Regions from separate parts of the Sporosarcina koreensis genome, predicted to be linked through region 2. Evidence: a T-box and tRNA genes for the amino acid it is inferred to sense, from the RefSeq annotation. Region 2 holds a T-box; the other holds one or more tRNA genes.
What was found. The T-box of region 2 lies ahead of ACFPTP_RS11995 (valine--tRNA ligase). A T-box ahead of a tRNA ligase gene usually reads a tRNA of that ligase, here a tRNA-Val.
Positions count from the first base shown of each region.

Region 1: it has a tRNA-Val gene. The T-box ahead of ACFPTP_RS11995 (valine--tRNA ligase) is inferred to sense a tRNA for this amino acid. The anticodon was not compared.

Region 1 is NZ_JBHSNP010000008.1:10,733-17,937, forward strand. It holds gene ACFPTP_RS03025 (two-component system sensor histidine kinase NtrB) at 1-1,433, shown strand, start outside; gene ACFPTP_RS03030 (aldehyde dehydrogenase) at 1,496-2,881, opposite strand; gene ACFPTP_RS03035 (hypothetical protein) at 3,199-3,357, shown strand; gene ACFPTP_RS03040 (DNA-3-methyladenine glycosylase family protein) at 3,423-4,271, opposite strand; tRNA gene ACFPTP_RS03045 (tRNA-Val) at 4,399-4,471, shown strand; gene ACFPTP_RS03050 (hypothetical protein) at 4,609-5,187, opposite strand; gene ACFPTP_RS03055 (YjcZ family sporulation protein) at 5,473-5,595, shown strand; gene ACFPTP_RS03060 (DUF3243 domain-containing protein) at 5,922-6,227, opposite strand; gene ACFPTP_RS03065 (VWA domain-containing protein) at 6,305-7,205, opposite strand, start outside.
Region 2 is NZ_JBHSNP010000026.1:76,270-83,474, forward strand. It holds gene hemC (hydroxymethylbilane synthase) at 4-933, shown strand; gene ACFPTP_RS11975 (uroporphyrinogen-III synthase) at 926-1,690, shown strand; gene hemB (porphobilinogen synthase) at 1,687-2,667, shown strand; gene hemL (glutamate-1-semialdehyde 2,1-aminomutase) at 2,668-3,960, shown strand; gene ACFPTP_RS11990 (hypothetical protein) at 4,066-4,962, shown strand; T-box leader at 5,190-5,412, shown strand; gene ACFPTP_RS11995 (valine--tRNA ligase) at 5,482-7,205, shown strand, end outside.

The sequences.
Region 1 (7,205 bases), on a different contig from region 2:
ACCAGAAGATCATTAGCTGGCTAATCATTTTGGGAAGCAATATTTATATCCTTTCCTTGTTGTTCGTCAACGCAGACTTTCCTTATCTCTTCTTTTTATTTTTCCCGATCATCATGTCCCTCATTTACAGTGATAAGTACTTGCAACTAACCATGTTAAGTGTGACAACAATTGAAATGACCATCTTATTACGCCTATTAGGCCCTTATTTCCATCCTATCAGAGACGCAAAAATGGTCATCCATTTTAGTTTCCTATTTGTTATCGTCATGTTGCTCCTTTTCATTCTCACAGTGAAAATTGGTCCACAAATGAAAAAGCTGCTCATCGAAAAAGAAGTGATGAGCGTAACCCTGTCTTCAAAGGAGGGCTATTTGGACCTTTTGTTCGAACATTCACATGATTCGATTGCAGTTTTCAATCTTGACCAAAAGCTGCTCGCTGTCAACCCTGCATTTGAAGAGATGTATGGATGGAAAAAAGAGGAGTGCATCGGTAAATCCATTCAATTGACGCCCCCCTCGCAATTCGAAGAAATTGCTGAGCGTCAAAAATACCTTTTGCAAGGGAGGAGCTTTAAAAATATCCGTTCAAAAGAAATCCGTAAGAACGGCACTATTTTTGAAGCCGAAACGACAGTTGCACCGATCTATGATAAAAACAATAAAATCGTCGCACTATCACTTATCACCCGCGACATAACAGAAAAACTGCAAGCGGAGCGGCTGAGGATCGAAGCCATTAAACTGAATGCAATCGGCGAGATTGCCGCTACCGTTGCCCATGAAGTGCGAAACCCGATGACTTCAGTAAATGGATTTGTACAATTGATGAATGAAGATCCCGAAAATCCTTACCGAATGTATACAGAAATTATGGAAAGTGAAATTGAGAGAATCAATTTGATTGCGAACGAATTTTTGATTTTATCGAAGCCGAATATTAAAAAACGAAAAGAACTTGATGTAGAAAATATCATCATAGAAGTCATTAGCCTTTTTGAAGAGGAGCTTAAGCATCGGCAAATTGAATGCTCACTTTATTTGGCAGAATATCAGACGACAGTTTTTGGCAACGAAGAAAGTCTGAAACAGGTGTTTATTAATCTGATGAGAAATTCCATGGAAGCGGTCCGGGATGGCGGCAATATTACTTTCTTCAATTCAATCGTCAATAATATGCTTTCCATTACGCTGAGCGACAATGGCCACGGGATGGACGAGGAGACTTACAAACAATTATTCCTACCATTTTTCACGACGAAAGATGGAGCGACAGGACTGGGGCTAGTCATTACAAAAAAAATAGTGCTAGATCATGGCGGCAACATTGAATTTAATGGATATCGAAAAATAGGTGCTGAACTGATTGTGAAATTACCTATTTACTCATCGAATAAATATCAGGACTTTATGAAGATCAATGAAAGATGAGCTTCGCGCCATATGAAAGGCGAAGGAAAATGTAACGTATTCCTTCGCCTAGTATTTGGCGATTATTTTAATAGTTTTTTTACGATGGCCAGTTTATTGCCATATGGCGGATATCCAAGGCGGATTGGTACTTTTGTGCTTTTCTTCAAAATTGACTTCGAATGGGTAAACAGATCAAAACTCGCCTTTCCATGGTACGCATTCATGCCGGATGCACCGACGCCGCCAAAAGGAAGATGGATATTCCCGACGTGCGATATCGTATCGTTAATGCAGCCTCCTCCGAACGAAAGATGCTCCAAGAAATATTCATGTGCCTGCTCGTTTTCAGAGAACAAATACGCAGCCAACGGTTTCGGCATTTGGCGTATGCGGTGGATCGCCTCACCTAAATTGTTGTATGTCAAAATCGGAAGTACAGGTCCAAATATCTCATCATCCATTGCAGGACCGGTCCATGACACACCATCCAAAATCGTCGGACTGATATAGAGATCATCACGATCCATTTTTCCACCAAATACGATATGCCTTTGTTCCTTGTTAATGATTTCAGTTAGACGAACAAAATGCTTTACGTTGACAATCCTTCCATAATCAACGCTTTTAGCACTGTCTTCCCCATAGAAGTCACGGATGCAGGTGATCATTTCCTTCAAAAACTTGTTCTTTACGGTGTCATGGACGAGGACAAAGTCGGGAGCAACGCAAGTTTGCCCGTTATTCACAAACTTCCCCCAAACGATCCGTTCCGCCGCCCTTTTCAAGTTCGCTGTCTGGTCGACAATGACTGGACTTTTCCCGCCTAATTCCAGAGTGACTGGCGTCAGACGTTCCGCCGCAGCCTTCATGACGATTTTTCCTACAGTCGCACTTCCGGTGAAAAAGATATAATCGAATGGTGCATGGATGAGTGCAGTAGTTTCGTCGACCACACCTTCAACGACTCGGACAAAATCTTGGGGATATATTTCCGTTAAGATGTCCTTAATGACTTCGCTTGTATGGATTGTCGACTCAGAAGGTTTGACGATTGCGCAGTTTCCAGCTGCGATTGCACCAACCAATGGATCCATGATCAACTGAAATGGGTAATTGAATGGACCGATGATCAGCACGCTTCCATATGGTTCCCGAACGATGAAACTCTTTGCAGGTTGCAAATATGCAGGCGTCTTTACTGACTCGGGCTCCATCCATTCCTCCAAATGCTTCATCATGAAAGAAATGCTCGAGAGGACGAATCCTACTTCCGTCACGTATGATTCAAACTGACTTTTCCCTAAGTCTTTCCGCAACGCTTCATGGATTTCATCTTCTTTTAAAATGATTGCTTTTTTCAAGCGCTCCAACATGTCCAACCTGAATTCAGCATGTTTCGTCATTCCAGAATCAAAAAAGTTCCGCTGTAAAGCGATCATTGAATCGATTTCATGAGCAATTTCCACAAAAACCCTCCTCCTTCAACAAAACAAATTGTCAATATAGCAAAAGAACTGAATTCACTTCGCCAAATTCCGACCAATTACGCAGTTTGGGAAATTGGACGCCAACATATACTATGATTACATAATTCATTATTTTGTTCCTGATTTTTAGATACATCCGCTTATAGCCTCAATGAAAAACGGCTTGTTTTACAGGTCCGCAAGCAATAGGTCTAACGGTCCTTTTTAAGCAGTTTGCGTTTTAGTTGCGCTGAGCCGAGGGTAAAGACATATCACATAGCCACAAACCGAAAATCATTGAAATGGAGGAAATGAACATGACAACAACAGAAACTTGGTGGGAAACAATTTTTGAAGGAAATCTTTCATTAGGTCTCAACAAGGAGCGCATCACAGACCTCGACAATGAAACTTTCCTCTACTTTGACAACGAACTTGGAATGGAACAAGATAGCCAACAAGCTCATACACATTAATGAACCAAGCTTCCCTTACTGCGGGGAAGCTTTTTTCGTCCAGCTTCGGGCGTCCTCAGCTTTTGTTATTCGATGCTTCGCCATAAATAAAGTGCAGCATAGCTTAAATAGGGTGACCATGATGGAAAACGCGCAAGCATTTCATCAGCAGTCGGCTTCCGATCAAGATTCCATAAACGTTTTAATGCATTTTGGAGACCGATATCGGCCAACGGGAATAAATTCGGCCGGCCTAATCCAAACATGAGGAAATTCTGAGCCGTCCACGGGCCGACCCCACGATGGATGACCATTTCTCTTGTCACCTCTTCATCGTCCATTCCTGAAAACTTTTCAAGGTCCAACTTCCCATCGACAATGGAACGCGACAACCCGATGACATATTCCGCTTTCCTTCCGCTGAATTGAAGCTTACGTAAATCGTCCACTTCCAGGGTTGCAATCGTTGCCGGCTTTGGATACCGCCATACGCCATCCTGTTCAGATCCGAATGATTCTACAAAGCGCATCGTCAAAACGTGCGAGAATGCAAGATTCAACTGCTGGTGAATAATGTTTTTCATTAACGTTCCGTAGAGCGAAAAGCTTTGGATAAGAGGCGTACCGGCATGATCTTTGAAAAGCTGTTCAAGATCGGTGCCCTCGAAATGGTTTGCAATAGTATCCAAGGGCCGGTCGAAATGAAAAATGGATTTGATTTTATCTGCTTGTCCGTCATCGATTAAATTTTCCAGCACGAACGTAGGAGAAGCGGTTGTGCCGGTGCCACTGAGCCTGATGACATTCCCTTCTTCCATCGGAATGCGGATTTCTCGCTTCGCCAAATCAACGGCGTTCACCGGATCGCCCGCCAATCGTTCAAGTGCCCGTTCAAAGTCATAGGCAAACGGAAGTGTAATTTGTGTATCGATCATGATCACCTCTTTTCTTCATATTCTACCTTTTTTTCGTGCTTATAAAAAACTTTTAGAAATAGTGTTGACTTCTATGGCAAACAAGCTATAATAATAAATGTGCAGTAAGCAAGCAACACATATTCCCGATTCCGTAGCTCAGCTGGGAGAGCGCTACCTTGACAGGGTAGAGGTCGCTGGTTCGAGCCCAGTCGGAATCATTGGGTGCCAAACCCGTAGGAAGGTTGTCGGAACAACAACCTTCTCCAGAAACAGTCCTATTAGGCCGGATGCCTAGGGGCTGTTTTTTTGTCGTTTTATCGAATGTCTGTAGTATGGCAACTATCTTAAGTCTGGGTTAATTGTGATTTGGTAAATGTCGTTCTGGAAATTCAATTGATGATAATGTCTTTAGAATTTCCTGTACAATTTGAGTTGGTTCGTCTGGTGCATCCAACTGCAATTTCGCTGTGGTCAACGTGGTTAAACCGCCATGAACATAATTAATGCCCTTATCACGTTTTACGATGTAGTTATCGTACAGTGGTGGGCTTGGGTTCTCGATGAACCTTACAAAATAATTCATGCTTTCACTCAATGACTTTAGACCGATGGTTAGCTCTTCCTTGGACCTGCCAAGGAGCGTCTTTGTATCATCAGGCAATGCAATCGGGATTTTCAGTTCCGATAGCATTCGGGAACTTTCGGCAAGCTTATGTTCCGCCGATAAAGCAAGATCATAAAGCTCATGATCATCAACAACCCCATCAAATTTCTTCAACGGTTCTACGCCGATGTTGATTATATTCAAGACTTTTCGTTGATAGTTTAAGAATACTTCCTGAAATACACTGTCCTCATTTTCTGCCGCATAGACTGAAGTGGATAGGATAACACAGAAGCAGATCAAAAATATATTAATTTTGAACATGCCCATATTTTAACTTTCCCCTCCTCATCATTGTTTTTTACATGTTTCTTTACTTTGGTCTAAATCGATAATTGTATGTAAGTTACAAAAAAATAGGTTGGTTCTGCACAAAAAAACCAAGTAACTGTATTTGCAGTCACTTGGTTTCTTGATTTACTCTTCACCGATTGGTTAAAAAACCCGAATGCATAAGGGCTGTTTTAATAAATCCGTTTATAACCTGATGTATGTCCAATCCTTACTACTTCCCCTACATATACTGTAAAAGCATCAACTGAGGAGGTGTTAGTTATGAGCGCAGGTGGATATGGATATGGATATGGATTTGGTAATAACTTCACTTTGATCGTCGTTCTGTTCATTCTTTTAATCATCGTGGGTGCTTCCGGCTTTTTCGGCAAGGGATTCTATTAAGTTCACCTCGCCCGAAGCTTTAAAGGACAACCGTTTATTTCGTAATATCGTCCAAACCGCCATCAAAGCACCTTCAGGCAAGTAAGGATATCTAAATCCACATTACGACTCTTCCCTGCAACACCAACATTTATTTTTCCAGAACAGACCTGCTTGGCTTGAGGCCTAGGGTCTGTTTTTTTGTTTAATACGTAATCTAATAAATATTCCAGTTGCTTTGTGTGTAACGATAAGAGAATAGGCTCAACGACTCCTTATACAAAAAAATCAGACGAAAAGTTCTTCGCCTGATTTCATTTGATAGTGACGCCTCAGTTACGTTGAGCTTACGCTTCCCTTACCATCTTCAGAAGCAAATGCGCAAGTGTATGTTGTTCTTCTTTTGTCCCTGCATTCCAAAGTTCCATTAACACTTTTTCTTCCCTATTCCGTGGGTTTTCATGTTTGGCAAGATAATTTGCAACAATTTCAGTTGTCTTAGCGAGTTTTTCTTCACTTAACCCCATGTTCTCCCCTAATTCGACTTTTTCAGCCAGGTACTGTTTAAACTGATTGAAGTTTTCCAGTATTTCATCCTTTGTCTCCTCTTTCACTTTGGCTAATTCCTTTTGCACTTTGTCTTTCATATCCATTCACTAATCACTCCTATCTATAGTTGAATTTTTAGTATGGCCGATAACTTTAAATCAAAACACAGAATAACCTCCACTTACAATTCAAATGCCGTATAGCTGCCTTCGTCATCAAACTCTTCAACCGTAATCACCCGATCGGAGAACTGTGCCACTGTATTTCGATTGCACCCGATGACAAGGGAAAGGACATTGAATGCTTTCTCACGTTTCTTTTTATGAAAAGAAGCTAAGAACGAAGTCGTTAAGTGATCTTCGCCATCTGTGATAAATACAACATCTGCCTGTTTAAAACGACTTTCACTGATTACGCTTAGCGCCTCGGTAAGTGCCGATTCAAAGTTCGTTCCTCCCCTTAAAAAGGTCTGTGCGAGTTTCATCATTTCTAAAACGCATATTTTCCCTTTTACATACTTGAACGTTTGAATGCGCGAAGAAAATACGATTAGGCACAAATCCCTTCTCTGCTTCCTCGCGATTGACATTAGGGCTAATGCAAACCCTTTTGATTGACTGTCAAGGCCGCTCATACTATCTGATTGGTCAAGGCAAAGGACAATCGGCCCTTTCTTCAAAACTTCCGGCCCTCCCCGTTCAAATTGCATCGTTTGCATTTCGGAAAAACGGCGAAGGAAATCCGTTTTCATGACCGGATGGGTGTAATAACAGAGCTCGACCGGTAGTAAATTCTCAATGTCGTTTCCAAATGTAACCCCTTTTCTTGCCGGAGATGCACCCTTTTTTGACTTTTGTTTACTTCTGGCAATTTGTTTGAATCGACCGGCCCAATCCGCTATTTCTTTCATCTTTTTAGTGGATGCAATTTTCTCTGCTAATCTTATCTTGTCGCGCAATGGAACTTTTTTCAACTCAGCTTCAGCATTGCCGGCAGATAGGCCACCGAGTAAAGAGATTAATCCCTCTTTCACATGCTTGGCTTCATGTCTAGCTCGGTCAATTACTTGTAAGAGGCTTTCG
Region 2 (7,205 bases):
GTATTGAGAAAAATCATCGTAGGCTCAAGAAGGAGCAAGCTAGCGCTTACACAGACGAATTGGTTTATCGACCAAATGAAAGCAGCTGGCGCGCCTTTTGAATTTGAAGTGAAGGAAATTGTTACGAAAGGGGACAAAATCCTCGATGTGATGCTTTCGAAGGTCGGGGGCAAAGGTTTATTCGTCAAGGAGATTCAACAGGCCCTTTTCGATAAGGAAATCGACTTTGCCGTACACAGTATGAAAGATATGCCTGCAGTCCTTCCAGAAGGTCTGACAATCGGTTGTATCCCGCCGCGGGTAGATGCCCGTGACGCTTTCATATCAAAAGGCCACGTGAAATTCATGGATTTGCCTGTAGGTGCAGTCGTTGGTACGTCAAGTCTTCGCCGCAGCTCCCAGTTGCTCATGCTCCGTCCGGATATTGAAATCAAATGGATTCGCGGAAATATCGATACACGTTTGCAAAAGATGCAAGATGGGGAATACGATGCAATCCTTTTGGCAGCAGCGGGCTTGAAGCGGATGGGGTGGAGCGATGATGTCGTGACTGAATATATGTCAATCGAAGACTGCCTTCCTGCTATCGGCCAAGGAGCTCTTGCGATCGAATGCAGAAGCGATGATGAAGAATTGCTCGCCGAACTGAAAAAAGTTTCTGATGAGAAGACATGGCTTGAAGTTGATGCGGAGCGTACTTTCCTTGCTGAAATGGACGGTTCTTGCCAAGTGCCGATTGCCGGATTTGCCGAGTATGACGGGAGAGAAATTGAATTTACAGGATTTGTCGCTTCTCCGGATGCAAAACAAGTCTTCAGGAAGACTGTGCGCGGCGCTAATCCTGTCGAGGTTGGCAAATCTGTCGCGTCCGATTTGCGTGCTGAAGGGGCTTCAGAAGTGATTGAGAAAGTGAAGGCGGAAATGGATGCCTGAATGGGGTCCTTTACATGGGGAAGCCGTCATCTTCACGGGGACTCCAAAATCGCTTGAAGTTTTCGATCTCGTCAGGCATTATGGAGGCACTCCTTATTCCATGCCGCTTATTCAAGTGAAAGAAATCGAGGGTCCGAACGATGAAACCAAACTCAAACGTTGTATGGACTTTGATTGGTTGATTTTCACGAGCCAAAGTGCCGTGAAAGCCTTCCATTCGAAAATGGTCCGTTTTAATATGCCATATCAACATATCCCATCCAAAATAGCTGCTGTCGGTACACAGACCGCCGCCGCATTGGAGAAGATCGGCTTCACTGTTGAATTCATCCCGTCCATTTTCAGTGCCGATGTGTTTGTAAAACAATTCAAGCCGACCGAAGACCGGAAGCTTCGGGTCCTGTTTCTAAAAGGGAACCTTGCAGGCAGCATCATCCGCGAGGAACTGCCGTTTCAAGTCGAGGAATGGACCGTATATGAAACAGGTGCCCAGCCGGATTCGGTCACCTCGATCATTGATTTGTTGAAAAAAGAGGGAAACAGCACCGTTTTGTTCGCCAGCCCTTCAGCTGTGCGTGTCTTTGAAGAAAAAGCGGTTCCCGTCATCGGTTGGGAAGGCTATACAGTAGGTGCGATTGGACATGTCACTGAAAAGGCATTGCTCGAGGCAGGTGCCGAAGTGGAAGTGAAGCCTGAAATTTATACTCTTAAGGAACTCGTCAATGCATTGGCGAGACGAAAGGAAGAAATCCAATGACTCAACTTCAATTCAGACGTAATCGCCGTCTGCGCAACTCGGCGACATTGCGCTCTATGGTAAGGGAAACAATCTTGCAGAAGGAGGATTTCATTTATCCGCTTTTCATCATTGAAGGCGAAAATGTGAAAAATGAAATCAGCTCGATGCCGGGCATTTATCAATTGTCACTTGATCGTTTGATGGAGGAAGTGGAGGAGGTCGTTTCATTAGGCATCCCTTCCGTCATCCTCTTCGGCATTCCTGCAGAGAAAGATGCGACGGGCACAGGTGCTTTTGACGACGAAGGAATTGTCCAGCGTGCAACGCGGATCATTAAAGAGAAGCACCCACAACTTGTCGTCATTGCAGACACATGCTTATGTGAATATACCGACCATGGCCATTGCGGAGTTGTACATGGATCCGACGTATTGAATGATCCGTCCCTTGAACTGTTGGCAAAAACAGCCGTTAGCCAAGCGAAGGCAGGCGCAGACATCATTGCACCATCCAATATGATGGACGGCTTTGTCGTCGCTATCAGACAAGCGCTTGATGAAGAAGGCTTTGAGAATGTTCCAATCATGTCTTACGCGGTCAAATATGCATCTGCATACTACGGACCATTCCGCGATGCCGCAGAATCGGCTCCGCAATTCGGAGATCGCAAGACGTATCAAATGGATCCTGCCAACCGTATGGAAGCGCTTCGCGAGGCGGAGTCGGACGTCATGGAAGGTGCGGATTTCCTAATCGTCAAACCTGCATTGTCGTATTTGGATATCATGCGGGATGTGAAGAATAATGTCCTTCTTCCTGTCGTCGCTTACAATGTGAGCGGAGAATATTCGATGGTGAAGGCTGCGGCACAAAACGGTTGGATCAATGAAAAAGAAATCGTATTGGAAACGTTGACAAGTATGAAACGCGCTGGTGCGGATCTTATCATGACATACCATGCAAAAGACGCAGCGCGTTGGCTGGAGGGAAAATAATTGGGTAAAAGCTATGAAAAATCCAAGCAAGCGTTCGCGGAAGCAGTGAAGTTGATGCCAGGTGGCGTGAACTCTCCTGTCCGCGCTTTTAAATCGGTCAATATGGATCCGATTTTCATGGAAAGCGGAAAAGGTCCAATCATTAAGGACATTGATGGCAATGAATACATCGACTATGTCCTTTCATGGGGCCCCCTGATTTTAGGACATGCTGATCCGGATGTCGTGGAAGGCATCAAGAAAGTGGCGGAAACGGGTACAAGCTTCGGTGCACCGACTTTGCTTGAAAATGAACTCGCGAAAATCGTTATCGACCGTGTACCTTCGATTGAGGTTGTCCGAATGGTCTCGTCAGGAACAGAGGCGACGATGAGCGCATTGCGTCTCGCGCGCGGATATACTGGCCGCAATAAGATTTTGAAATTCGAAGGCTGCTACCACGGTCACGGCGACTCGCTGCTCATTAAAGCCGGTTCCGGTGTCGCTACGCTAGGTTTGCCGGATAGCCCAGGAGTACCTGAGGGCATTGCGAAAAACACGATCACAGTGGCGTACAATGATATGGACGGCGTCCGTGCAGCATTCGATCAGTTCGGGGACGATATAGCTGGCGTCATCGTTGAGCCGGTTGCAGGGAACATGGGAGTTGTTCCACCTGAGCCGGGCTTCCTTGAAGGATTGCGTGAAATCACCGAGAAGAATGGCACATTGCTTATTTTCGACGAAGTGATGACGGGCTTCCGTGTTGATTACAAATGTGCGCAAGGCTATTTCGGAATTACTCCGGACCTCACTTGCCTCGGCAAAGTGATCGGCGGCGGACTTCCTGTTGGAGCATACGGAGGAAAGCGTGAAATCATGGAGAATGTCGCGCCTGCAGGAACGGTTTACCAAGCAGGAACATTATCCGGAAATCCAATGGCAATGACAGCGGGCATCGAGACATTGAAAAAATTGACGCCTGCTTCGTATGACCATTTCAAGAAGCTTGGCGATCAGCTGGAGGCCGGTTTCCGTGAAGCGGCGACGAAATATAATATCCCGCATACTGTGAACCGTGCCGGTTCCATGATCGGTTTCTTCTTTACGAACGAAAAAGTATACAATTATGACCAAGCGAAAACGTCCGACTTGGAACTGTTTGCGGAATACTTCCGCTTGATGGCTGAAGAAGGCATTTTCCTGCCGCCATCCCAGTTCGAAGGCATGTTCCTCTCCTCTTCCCATACGGAGGAGCATATTGCACAGACTGTCCAAGCATTCCATCGCGTCTTCGAAAAATTGGCCCGATAATTTTACGCCACCCATGTCGATATTGTCGACATGGGTGGTTTTTATTCTACCAATCCTGCACGTTGCATATAATGGCAAGTGAATGAATCAGGGGAGGGGAACGGAATGAAAAAATTACAATGGAATATGAAAGAAGTGTTTTATTTTCCGGAAAGTGTCGGAGTGCCAAAAGATGCGCGCCTCGTTAAAGTAAAAGCGGGATTCACGGAAAAGCGGTCCGAAGATGCAGTCCGGCTTTCCGGCATTTATCACATCGTCGCTAAGGTCGACTTTATAGAAGGCCAGCGGAATGAGACGATCCCTAACGATGTGGTTTTCGTGGATGATGTGGAGATGGAAGGGGAAACGGGCTACTTCGAATACGCTGTGCCGTTATATATTGATTTGCCGCCTGAGGTTGAACATCCGTTGCGTATCGAAGCATCCGACGTCAAAACAACTTTTGACGGACAAGGTTCCTTTACAGTCGCTTGGAATGTAAATTGCACATATGGGCAGGCGTCTGCGGATGAGACTGCCAGCAATGAAACCGTCAGCAAAGAGAATGTCAGCAAGGAAGCTGTCGCCAAAGAAACGGCTAGTAATGAAACCGCGAACAAGGAAGCTGTCAACAAAGTGACTGCAAACAATGAAACAGCTAGCAAGGAACCGGCCAACAACGAAACTGCCAGCAAAGAGCCTGTTAGTCAAAGTACAGCGAAAATGGAAGAAACGGCTGAAGAGAAGATGGAGACGGCAGTGCAAGAACTGCCAAAAGAAAAGGCGGTTGCTGTAAAGCAGGAGCCAACTCAAACCGCACAAGTATCCGAACCCCGACAGTCTTCTACTTCTCAAAAAGCGAAAGCTGCGGCGCCTGTCCAAGAAGCACAAGCAACTGCAAAGCATGACAGCAGCCTAGGTAACAGCCATGATGATATACTGTCATACATTGCAGCATTGCCTGATGAATGGACGACGTCCCGATTCCGGTCAAATGATATCTTTGTAAAGGGCGAAAGCTAATCCAGCAAGGAAACATAATAGAATGAAATCACCAGCTGTAGGAATGAGCAAAAGCCTGATCAGTTGAAAAACGGCAATGGGAATGATGATCCCTTTGCAATAAAACCTTGTTCTCCTTATCCAAGGGGGCAATAAATAAGGATTATATCCTTTTCTCATAAATACCTTCCTTTCATAATAAACTTGACGCAATCTCCTCTCATCGAATATAATACTCATAACTATATAATGATGCGTTGATCGGGAAAGTACGCGATTTTCATTTATCCAAGAGAAGGTGCCGGTGGTGGGAGGCCCTATAAATGAATTGTGGAAAGTCACCCGGGAGCAGTTTCCGTGAATTTCGAGTAGCGGAAGCCGGTTTGAAACCGTTATTTATTATTGAGGCGCAAATGCTTTTTAGTTTGCGCGAATAAAGGTGGTACCACGGATAACTCCTTCGTCCTTTTCGACGAACGGAGTTTTTTTGTATTCACTTTTATTCGAAGTTGTACGTGAAAGTAAAGAGGAGGAGTTCAGATGTCAACAGAAAACTTGTCAATGCCAACAAAATATGAGCCACAGTCGATTGAAGCGGGCCGTTACGAATGGTGGCTGAAAGGGAAATACTTTGAAGCGCAGCCTGATAGCGGGAAAGAGCCTTATACGATTGTCATTCCTCCGCCAAACGTCACTGGGAAGCTCCATTTAGGGCATGCTTGGGATACGACATTGCAAGATATCCTCATCCGTATGAAGCGGATGCAAGGATACGACGCCTTATGGCTGCCAGGTATGGACCATGCGGGTATTGCAACACAGGCGAGGGTTGAAGAGAAGCTTCGTGAAAAAGGGAAATCCCGCTATGATCTTGGCCGTGAAAAATTCCTCGAAGAAACATGGAAATGGAAAGATGAGTACGCTGGCCATATCCGTGCGCAATGGGCGAAGCTGGGTCTTGCACTTGATTATTCAAGAGAGCGTTTTACGTTGGATGAAGGACTATCGAAAGCTGTTCGTGAAGTATTCGTCAAGTTGTATGAAAAAGGATTTATTTACCGTGGTGAGTATATTATCAACTGGGATCCGGCTACGAAGACGGCGCTTTCGGATATCGAAGTTATTCATAAGGATGTTCAGGGTGCATTCTATCATATGCGCTATCCACTGGCAGACGGAACGGGCAGCATTGAAATTGCAACGACACGCCCCGAAACGATGCTCGGCGATACTGCAGTAGCTGTTCATCCGGAAGACGATCGCTATAAGCATCTAATCGGCAAAACGGTTACTTTGCCGATTGTAGGTCGGGAAATTCCGATTATCGCGGATGATTATGTCGATATGGAATTTGGAAGCGGTGCAGTGAAAATCACTCCAGCCCATGATCCGAATGACTTTGAAATCGGCAACCGCCATGACTTGCCTCGCGTTCTTGTTATGAATGAAGATGGCAGCATGAACCGACTCGCAGGCAAGTACGAAGGGATGGATCGCTTCGAATGCCGGAAAGCAATCGTCAAAGACTTGCAGGAACTCGGCGTTTTATTCGAAATCGAAGATCACTTGCACTCGGTTGGACATTCCGAACGCAGCGGGGCAGTTGTTGAACCATATTTATCGACGCAATGGTTCGTTAAAATGGCGCCGCTCGCAGAAGAGGCGATCAAACTTCAACAGTCGGAAGGGAAAGTCAATTTCGTTCCTGAACGCTTCGAGAAGACCTATTTGAACTGGATGGAAAATATCCATGACTGGTGCATCTCCAGACAACTCTGGTGGGGACACCGCATCCCTGCTTGGTACCATAAGGAGACAGGCGAAATCTACGTCGGCCATGAAGCGCCGCAAGATATTGAAAACTGGAACCAAGAGGAAGATGTCCTTGATACATGGTTCTCATCCGCATTATGGCCGTTCTCAACGATGGGCTGGCCGGATCTGGACAATGAAGAATTCAAGCGCTACTATCCGACAGATGCTCTCGTAACGGGTTATGATATTATATTCTTCTGGGTTTCCCGGATGATTTTCCAAGGTATTGAATTCACTGGGCAACGTCCGTTCAAAGACGTGCTCATCCATGGTCTTGTCCGTGCGGAAGATGGCCGGAAAATGTCGAAATCCCTAGGCAACGGAATTGACCCGATGGAAGTAATCGATAAATATGGTGCTGACGCATTGCGCTATTTCCTATCTACTGGTTCTTCGCCTGGTCAAGACCTTCGCTATTCAACAGAAAAAGTTGAAGCGATCTGGAACTT